Regions from separate parts of the Peribacillus sp. GL_122 genome, predicted to be linked through region 1. Evidence: riboswitches for the same ligand, from Rfam matches in the RefSeq annotation. Region 1 holds a riboswitch; the other holds the start of a gene.
The links. A riboswitch is a leader RNA that binds a small molecule or an ion and turns the genes downstream of it on or off. The one in region 1 is predicted to bind glycine.

Region 1 (4,074 bases):
ATGCAAGGTAACGGATATCGACTCATGAAAACTACACGATAACTCTATTAAAATATTTCCGCTTACCTTTTGTAGAATGGTGCATTAACAATAACGGCTTCAATCTGTTTATTTCGGATTTCCACTTTTATCGGTGTCCCCACTTCAGCTTGATCGGCTGATACCAAGGCAAGACCTAAGCTTTTCTTCAAAGATGGTGATTGTGTTCCTGATGTAACAATACCTATTTCCTCTCCATCTTTAGAAATTACCTTGTAACCATGACGCGGAATCCCCCGGCCTGTTACTTCAATCCCTACTAATTTTCGTTTTAATCCCGTTTCTTTTTGTTCTGTAAGAGCAGATTTTCCGATAAAGTCACTTTCTTTGTTCGTCTTTACGACAAAGCCGATTCCTGCTTCAAGCGGGCTGATATCGTTACTTAGTTCTTGGCCATAGAGTGCAAGACGTGCTTCCAGCCGAAGCGTGTCCCGTGCACCAAGTCCGCATGGTTTTAATCCACTCGTGGCTCCTGTTTCTAAGATCTTTTCCCAAAGTGCTACTGCTTTGTCTGCAGATAAATAAAGCTCATATCCATTTTCTCCTGTGTAACCTGTACGGGATACAAGTACGTCGGAAATCCCCGAGATGTTGACATGTTGGGCAAATTTAAAAGAGCCAATTTCTGATAAATCTATTTCCGTTAACTTTTGCAAAATGCTTTCTGCCTTTGGACCTTGGATGGCAAGCTGAGCGATGTCTTCCGAAATATTTTGGAGCTCCATCTCTCCTTTTACATGCTGCTTCATCCATTCGTAATCTTTCTCAATGTTTGCAGCATTAATGACAAGTAAATATTTTTCATTTCCTAATTTATAAACTAATAAATCATCGACCGTTCCACCGTCTGGATAACACATTGCGGTATACTGTGCTTGATTGATGCCAAGCTTTGTTACATCGTTTGTAACAAGGTAATTAATATAACTCTCGGCATCTTTCCCTTCCACAAGTACTTCTCCCATATGAGAAACATCAAAAAGTCCTGCTTCAGTTCGAACAGCTTCATGCTCTTCTAAAATGCTAGTAAATTGAACTGGCAGAGCCCAGCCACCAAAATCAATAACTTTTGCTCCGTATTTTTTATATACTTCAAAAAGCGGTGTTTGCTTTAATGCTGTTTCAGTACCCATGATTTACCCCCAATTATGATTTTTTGCAAAATAGTTCAACTGTTACAGGTTTCTTTATTGCTAGTAGTATCTCGCTGCCATGGCAGTTGCTCAGGTTTCTGCAAAGGAATAATTCCATTGAGCTACCCCTTTCTTACACAGTAATGGGCTGTTGAAATAACGGATAACCATCACAAATCCCTTTGGTTGTTTCTCTTGCTTTCTGAAGAACGTCTTTATTCCCTTTACTCTTTAGAACAGTTGCAATCACTTCACCAATTTTCACCATTTCTTCTTTCTTCATGCCTCGAGTCGTTAAAGCTGCTGTTCCCATTCGGATACCGCTCGTAACAAATGGCTTTTCTGGATCATAGGGAATCGTATTTTTATTAACGGTAATGCCCGCTTCTTCTAATAGTTTCTCTGCTTCTTTCCCTGTTAAATTCCAAGGACGCAAATCTAAAAGGACAATATGATTATCTGTTCCACCAGAAACAAGGGCTGCACCCTCATTTTTTAATGTTTCGCCAAGTGTTGCAGCATTTTCAATGACTTGTTTCGCATAATCCTTAAAGCTTGGTTGTAAAGCCTCGTTGAAAGCAACCGCTTTTGCTGCAATGATATGCATGAGTGGGCCGCCTTGAATTCCTGGGAACACAGATTTATTAATCGCTTTGATAATTTCTTCATCGTTCGTTAAAATGATCCCCCCCCGCGGACCTCTCAATGTTTTATGAGTTGTACTTGTCACAACATCTGCATATGGGATTGGGGATGGGTGAAGACCAGTTGCTACCAGCCCGGCTATATGAGCCATATCCACCATAAGTTTTGCACCAACTTGATCGGCAATTTCTCTAAATCGTGCAAAATTAATCGTTCTTGGATAGGCACTTGTCCCAGCAATAATCAATTTAGGTTTTTCTTTCTTTGCGATAGCTTCCAACTCATCATAATCAATTAACTGAGTATCTTCTCTAACTCCATAAGACACAACTTCAAACCATTTTCCTGAAACGCTGACTGGACTTCCATGAGTTAAGTGGCCACCATGTGAAAGGTTCATTCCCATCACTTTATCACCAGGCTGCAGCAGTGCGAAAAAAACTGCGAAATTGGCTTGTGCACCTGAGTGAGGCTGAACATTTGCATATTTTGCACCAAAAAGCTTTGTTAAGCGCTCAATAGCTGCTTGTTCTGCCACATCGACAAATTCACATCCACCATAATAGCGCTTTCCTGGATAACCTTCTGCATATTTATTTGTCATCACGCTTCCCATTGCCTCTAATACATCTGGGCTAACGAAGTTTTCTGATGCAATTAATTCCAGGGTTTGATGTTGACGTTGTCCTTCCTTCTCAATCGCTGCAAAAATGGTTAAATCATTTTGTTTTAAACTCATTTTATTTTCCTCCTAGACATTTTTTAATTATTCTGAATTTTAATGTGGTTCGAGACACTAAAATCTCTTTCCCGCTACAGCTACTTTTCTATGAAGACTGTTAAAAACAGTGTGATTTACTACCTTTTTTGCACGCAAAAAAGGACAGAAAAGGGTAACGTAGCGTTCACGTTCTCTACCCTTCTCTGTCCTTTTACCTGAGAGTTTAGCTCCATTTTTTAATAGAGCCTTTCCCCTTTGGTGGCGTACATGTTTATACGCGCTCTCCAGAGGTGCGTCCAGTTGTGGTTCCATCTACCTGAGAGATTTATTCCAAGGGTCTTTTTGGAACTTGCTCCTTCGGTGGCTTGTGTCGCATTGCACTCTCCCACAACTGTCATCCGCTTATTCAATTTGGTACATTTAGAATAGTAGTTGCGATTAATTATGTCAAGCATTTTTGAAAGCGCTAACAATACTATTCTAAAATATTTATTTCGAATTATCATAGAATCAACCAGATATCTTTGGCTTTTTAAAACGGGCAGATTTTTTACTCACCGAGTTGGAAAAAATGGAGCGGCAACTATCTGGACAAACACAGCAAATAGAATCAAAGGATTTCTTGCCTCTTAATTCCCCGCTACCTCTCTCTGATTCTCCTGATCCACCTTCGTTATGCGCATCTTATAAATCGCAATCAGCATAATGAACCAAACAGGAGTAACGAATAAGGCAACACGAGTGTCGTCCGCAAGTGCAAGAACAACAAGGACGAACGCTAGGAAAACAAGGATCAAGTAATTGGAAATTGGATAAAGTGGTAATTTAAATTTGTTCTTTTTCACTAGATCTGGTCTTGTTTTACGGTATTTCAAATGACTGATGACTGTAATTCCCCAAATAAAGATGAAACATACGGTAGAAATACTTGTAATCAAGGTAAATACTCCTTCAGGCATTAAATAATTCAAAACAACAGAAATTAAAATGACAACAGTTGAAAAGAACAATGCATTGGAAGGTACTTTACGGTCATTAAGTTTTGCAAACGGTACAGGTGCATTTTTATCTTTGGCAAGTGAGTATACCATCCGGCTTGTACTGAAGATTGCGCTGTTACATGCCGAAGCAGCCGATGTTAGGACTACAAAATTAACGATACCAGCAGCTCCAGCAATACCTACAGCCACAAATACTTGAACGAATGGGCTTTCCGTTGGGATGATTGCGTTCCACGGATAAACACTCATAATGACAATAAGTGCGCCAATGTAGAAAATTATAATCCGAATAGGAATATTATTGATCGCCTTGGGGATAACTTTTTCTGGATCTTCTGTTTCACCTGCTGTAAGTCCTACAAGTTCAATGCCCACAAACGCAAACACTACCATCTGGAATGAGAGGACAAAACCATTTATTCCATTTGGGAACATACCTTCGTGACTCCACAGATTCGTGAAACTTGCTGCGCCTGAATCAGTGGAAAAGCCTTTAATAATCATGAAAATACCGATAACAATTAATGCTAGAATA
Region 2 (4,074 bases), 1.6 Mb from region 1:
AAGCAGTTTGATTGTGGGCTGCTCAAGTATCGAGAGACAAACCGAAAAGGCTATGAAGGCTGCTGAAGTGGCTTTTCGTGACGATGAAAAACAGCCCAATCAAGAGGCGGGGCTAATTCAGGTCTATCTGCCAAAGGATTTTAAAGTAGTGGAAGAACATGATAATAATTTGATTTTACAAAAAGGTGATAAGATTTATATATTATTTGACAATCCAAATGAAAAAGAAGACAGCTCCGTGATATATTTGGCGATAAAGGAACAAGATGATCAAAATGTAATGCTGCATTCTTTTCAGACTGAAGATAAATTCGGCTTTATCTCGATCAAAGAGATACCGAAAGAAAAGTATGAGCTTGCAGTGGGAATCGGCGGGGTGAAGCTGACAACCGAAACGGATAAAGACCAATTAAAAACCGATGCAAAACAAATGATGGAAATCGTTTCATCCGTGCCCCAGTAATAAGCTGACCCCTGCCTTTCAACCGATCCGTATTAATGGTTGATTTCTGGAGAGTCTGGTATGATGGGATTATAAAAACTAAGGTGTCATTTAGAGCAGGAGGAATATTCAAATGGAAAATTTACAAACCGTTGAGCAATATGATGCATTGAAAAATGAAGGCAAACATATCTTTCTTTTTTCGGCGACATGGTGTGGGGATTGCCGTGTAATCGAACCGATAATGCCGGAGATTGAAACGAAATTTCCTGACTTTACATTCATTCATGTGGACCGTGATGAATTCATCGATGTGTGTGCGGCTAATGATGTATTCGGTATACCAAGTTTCATCGCGTATGATAATGGTAAAGAGCTAGGCAGATTCGTGAGCAAGGATCGTAAAACGCAAGAACAAATTGAGGAATTCATACAATCACTATAATCAATATCCCCTTCTCGCTGGGGATTTTTCAATGAAGAGGAGGGTCAGTCATGAAAATGGACAGCACGAAGCTGAAAAATATCCTGAAGGAATGTTTAAAAGATGAAAATCGCACATTTAAATTCGATAGCAAGAAAGATACGTTACGGGTGGAAAATGTGAAGACCGGGAAGGGTATCACCATCGAGTTGCCTCCTGTACTTGCTAACTATGAAAACGTACAGGAAAAGGCCATCGATGAAATTATCTATTACGTGGAAGAGGCCCTGAATGTGATGGGGGGAGAACATAGCATGGAAGGCAAGGAGAAATTCATTTTCCCAGTCATCCGCTCGACCTCCTTTCCAATGGAATCGGAAGAAGGAAATCCATTTTTATTCGATGAGCATACGGCTGAAACCCGGATTTTTTATGCCCTTGATTTAGGGAAAACCTACCGTCTTATAGATGAAAAGATGATTCAACGGGAAAATTGGCAGGGTGACAGGATCCGTGAAATTGCCCTTTTTAATGCCCGTTCCCTCTCCACTGAAATGAAGTCGGATATCGTTGCAGGTAATGCATTTTATTTTTTGAACACGAATGATGGTTATGATGCCAGCAGGATCCTGAATGAATCATGGCTTCGGGAAATGAAGGACAAGATCGAGGGAACCATGGCTGTGGCCATTCCCCATCAGGACGTCATCATCATTGCCGATGTGAAGAATGATACGGGCTATGATATTCTTGCGCAAATGGCGATGAGCTTCTTTGCCAGCGGTCATGTTCCAATAACGGCTCTATCATTTCTTTACGAAGAAAATGAGTTGGAGCCCATCTTCATTATGGGTAAAAACAAAAAGCGTGAACAATAATATATTGAATACAAAAGGACCGTGTCAGCATCTGACAGCGGTCCTTTTAAAGTTTAATAGAGTTTATGACCCTTAGAGTTGATATTTATTTTTTAATCGGTGATAATATAATTGTAATATTTTGAAAATATGGAATAAAACAATATAACGAGCGGATGAACGTTGTGGGAGAGTGCAAAGCATTGAGCCACCGAAGGAGCAAGTTCCAAAAATATCCCTTGGAGCAAATCTCTCAGGTAAATGGAACCGCAGCTGGACGCAACTCTGGAGAGCGCGCAGGAAGTGTGCCACCAACGGGGAAACCTCCATGACCAAAATGGAGTTAAACTCTCAGGTAAAAGGACAGAGAAGGGAGCGGTAAGTTTACGGAACCCTTCTCTGTCCTTTTTTATTTGGCTTTTTACATACAGAAGGTTTGCAGCGAACATGGAACTTACTAATATGCTAATCAACTTGAAATAATGGGGGAGAATAATCGTGAATGTGAAAAGCAAATTAATGAACATGCTTGAAGCCCGTAAAGGGGAAATGGTTCAAATCCGCCGTCATTTACACGAGAATCCGGAGCTATCCTTCAAAGAAGAGAAAACGGCAAAATATATCATTGATTTTTATAAGGGGAAAGATGTATCGATTCAAACGAATGTAGGAAATGGATTAGGGATCATCGTGACGATCGAAGGCGGAAAACCAGGGAAAACGATAGGTCTCCGTGCCGATTTCGATGCACTGCCGATTTCAGAAGAAGCGGAGGTTCCATTCCGTTCAAAAAATGAAGGTGTCATGCATGCCTGCGGACACGATGGGCATACCGCTTATTTATTGGTATTGGCAGACTGCATCAATGAGCTGAAAGATTCCCTATCAGGTACGATCAAAATAATTCATCAACATGCAGAAGAAACACCCCCCGGAGGAGCCAAAAGCATTATGGAATCAGGGTTTTTGGATGAACTGGATGCTGTTTTTGGAATCCATTTATTTCCTTCTCATCCAGCAGGGGTTGTCGGGTATCGCGGCGGCTATTCGATGGCTGGACGGACCTATTTCAAGTTAGCGATAAAGGGTGTAGGCGGCCATGGATCCTCCCCGCATATGGCTAATGATACCATTGTGGCAGGCGCCCATTTCGTGACAGCCGTACAAACCGTAATCAGCCGTCGCTTGAACCCTTTTGATATGGGTGTAGTCACAATCGGCTCCTTCGATGGAAAAGGAAGCTTTAATGTCATTAAAGATCGTATAGAAATTGAAGGGGATGTTCGTTATATGACAGCAGAGACCCAACAGCTGATCGATAAGGAAATCCACCGGATCGTTAAAGGGATAGAAACGGAATTTGATGTTCAGTGCGAACTTACATATGTTCCCGATTATCCTCCGTTATATAATGACCCTGAACTGACTGGATTCGTGAAAAATAGCCTGGAAAGCATGGATGACAAAGATATTAAGAAGGTTGTGGAATTTCCGGTTTTCTCTGGTTCGGAAGATTTTTCGTATTATGCAGAAAAGATTCCTGGCTGCTTCTTTTACATTGGCTGTAAACCGAAAGGGGTGGAGAAGGCATATTTCAATCACCATCCTAAATTCGACATTGATGAGGATGCCCTTTTGATCGCTTCCAAATCAGTGGCGCAGGTTGTATGCAGTTTTTATGAATGGAAATAGTACCTTTGGTCTTTGTTTGCAAAAAAAACGCAGAAACCCACAAAACACCGTTCGGTATTAACGAACGGTGTTTTATGGGTTGCGGCAGGTATTTGGATGCCGTCGGCGGTTTCATGAAGGATGTTGCAATGAATTGGCCAGTCTGCTTCAAAGGCTGCATGAAAACTTAATCTCTTTGTAAACGCGATTTAACAGCGGTGTTTTATTTAAATAGTAGACTAGGGGCTAATGTTATTTCGCAATTGATAGGTTTAAACTCATTCCAGAAGGGGTTTAATAGGGTAGGAGCTCTGCGAAATACGTTAAGTTAGCAGGAATGCGATAAAAAAAATAGATGCTAATCCCAATTCAGCTTAAATTTTCTCGATATTTTTAAAATAACTGGTAGAATTAGTTACATAACTACAGATGTAGAAAGAGTGATAGTTTTGAAATGGCTAAATAAGATGAAAAAATGGTTCCAAGCAGAGGAAATTATTGAAATCGAAGAAATTATTATAGATGAGCCGCTTGATGAAGAGACATTAAAGAAAATGGATTTTTCAAAGCTTTCTAAGTCAAAGAAAGAAGAAATAAAGGTTTACAATCAAAAAGTGGAAAATATGTCCCAGACGCCAGACCCGGATACGAAAATCCTGTTTCAATATCCAAAAGGACAG

Region 2: linked by a shared signal. The riboswitch ahead of AC3ISB_RS20730 (amidohydrolase) and the one ahead of glyA (serine hydroxymethyltransferase) in region 1 are both predicted to bind glycine.

The regions. Positions count from the first base shown of each region.
Region 1 is NZ_CM174415.1:2,700,518-2,704,591, reverse strand. Features, by position in the region: gene gcvT (glycine cleavage system aminomethyltransferase GcvT) at 63-1,172, opposite strand; gene glyA (serine hydroxymethyltransferase) at 1,306-2,556, opposite strand; glycine riboswitch at 2,732-2,836, opposite strand; gene AC3ISB_RS13020 (amino acid permease) at 3,168-4,074, opposite strand, start outside.
Region 2 is NZ_CM174415.1:4,293,940-4,298,013, reverse strand. Features, by position in the region: gene AC3ISB_RS20745 (hypothetical protein) at 1-463, shown strand, start outside; gene AC3ISB_RS20740 (thioredoxin family protein) at 576-887, shown strand; gene AC3ISB_RS20735 (DUF1444 domain-containing protein) at 938-1,744, shown strand; glycine riboswitch at 1,999-2,100, shown strand; gene AC3ISB_RS20730 (amidohydrolase) at 2,228-3,415, shown strand; gene AC3ISB_RS20725 (DNA translocase FtsK) at 3,844-4,074, shown strand, end outside.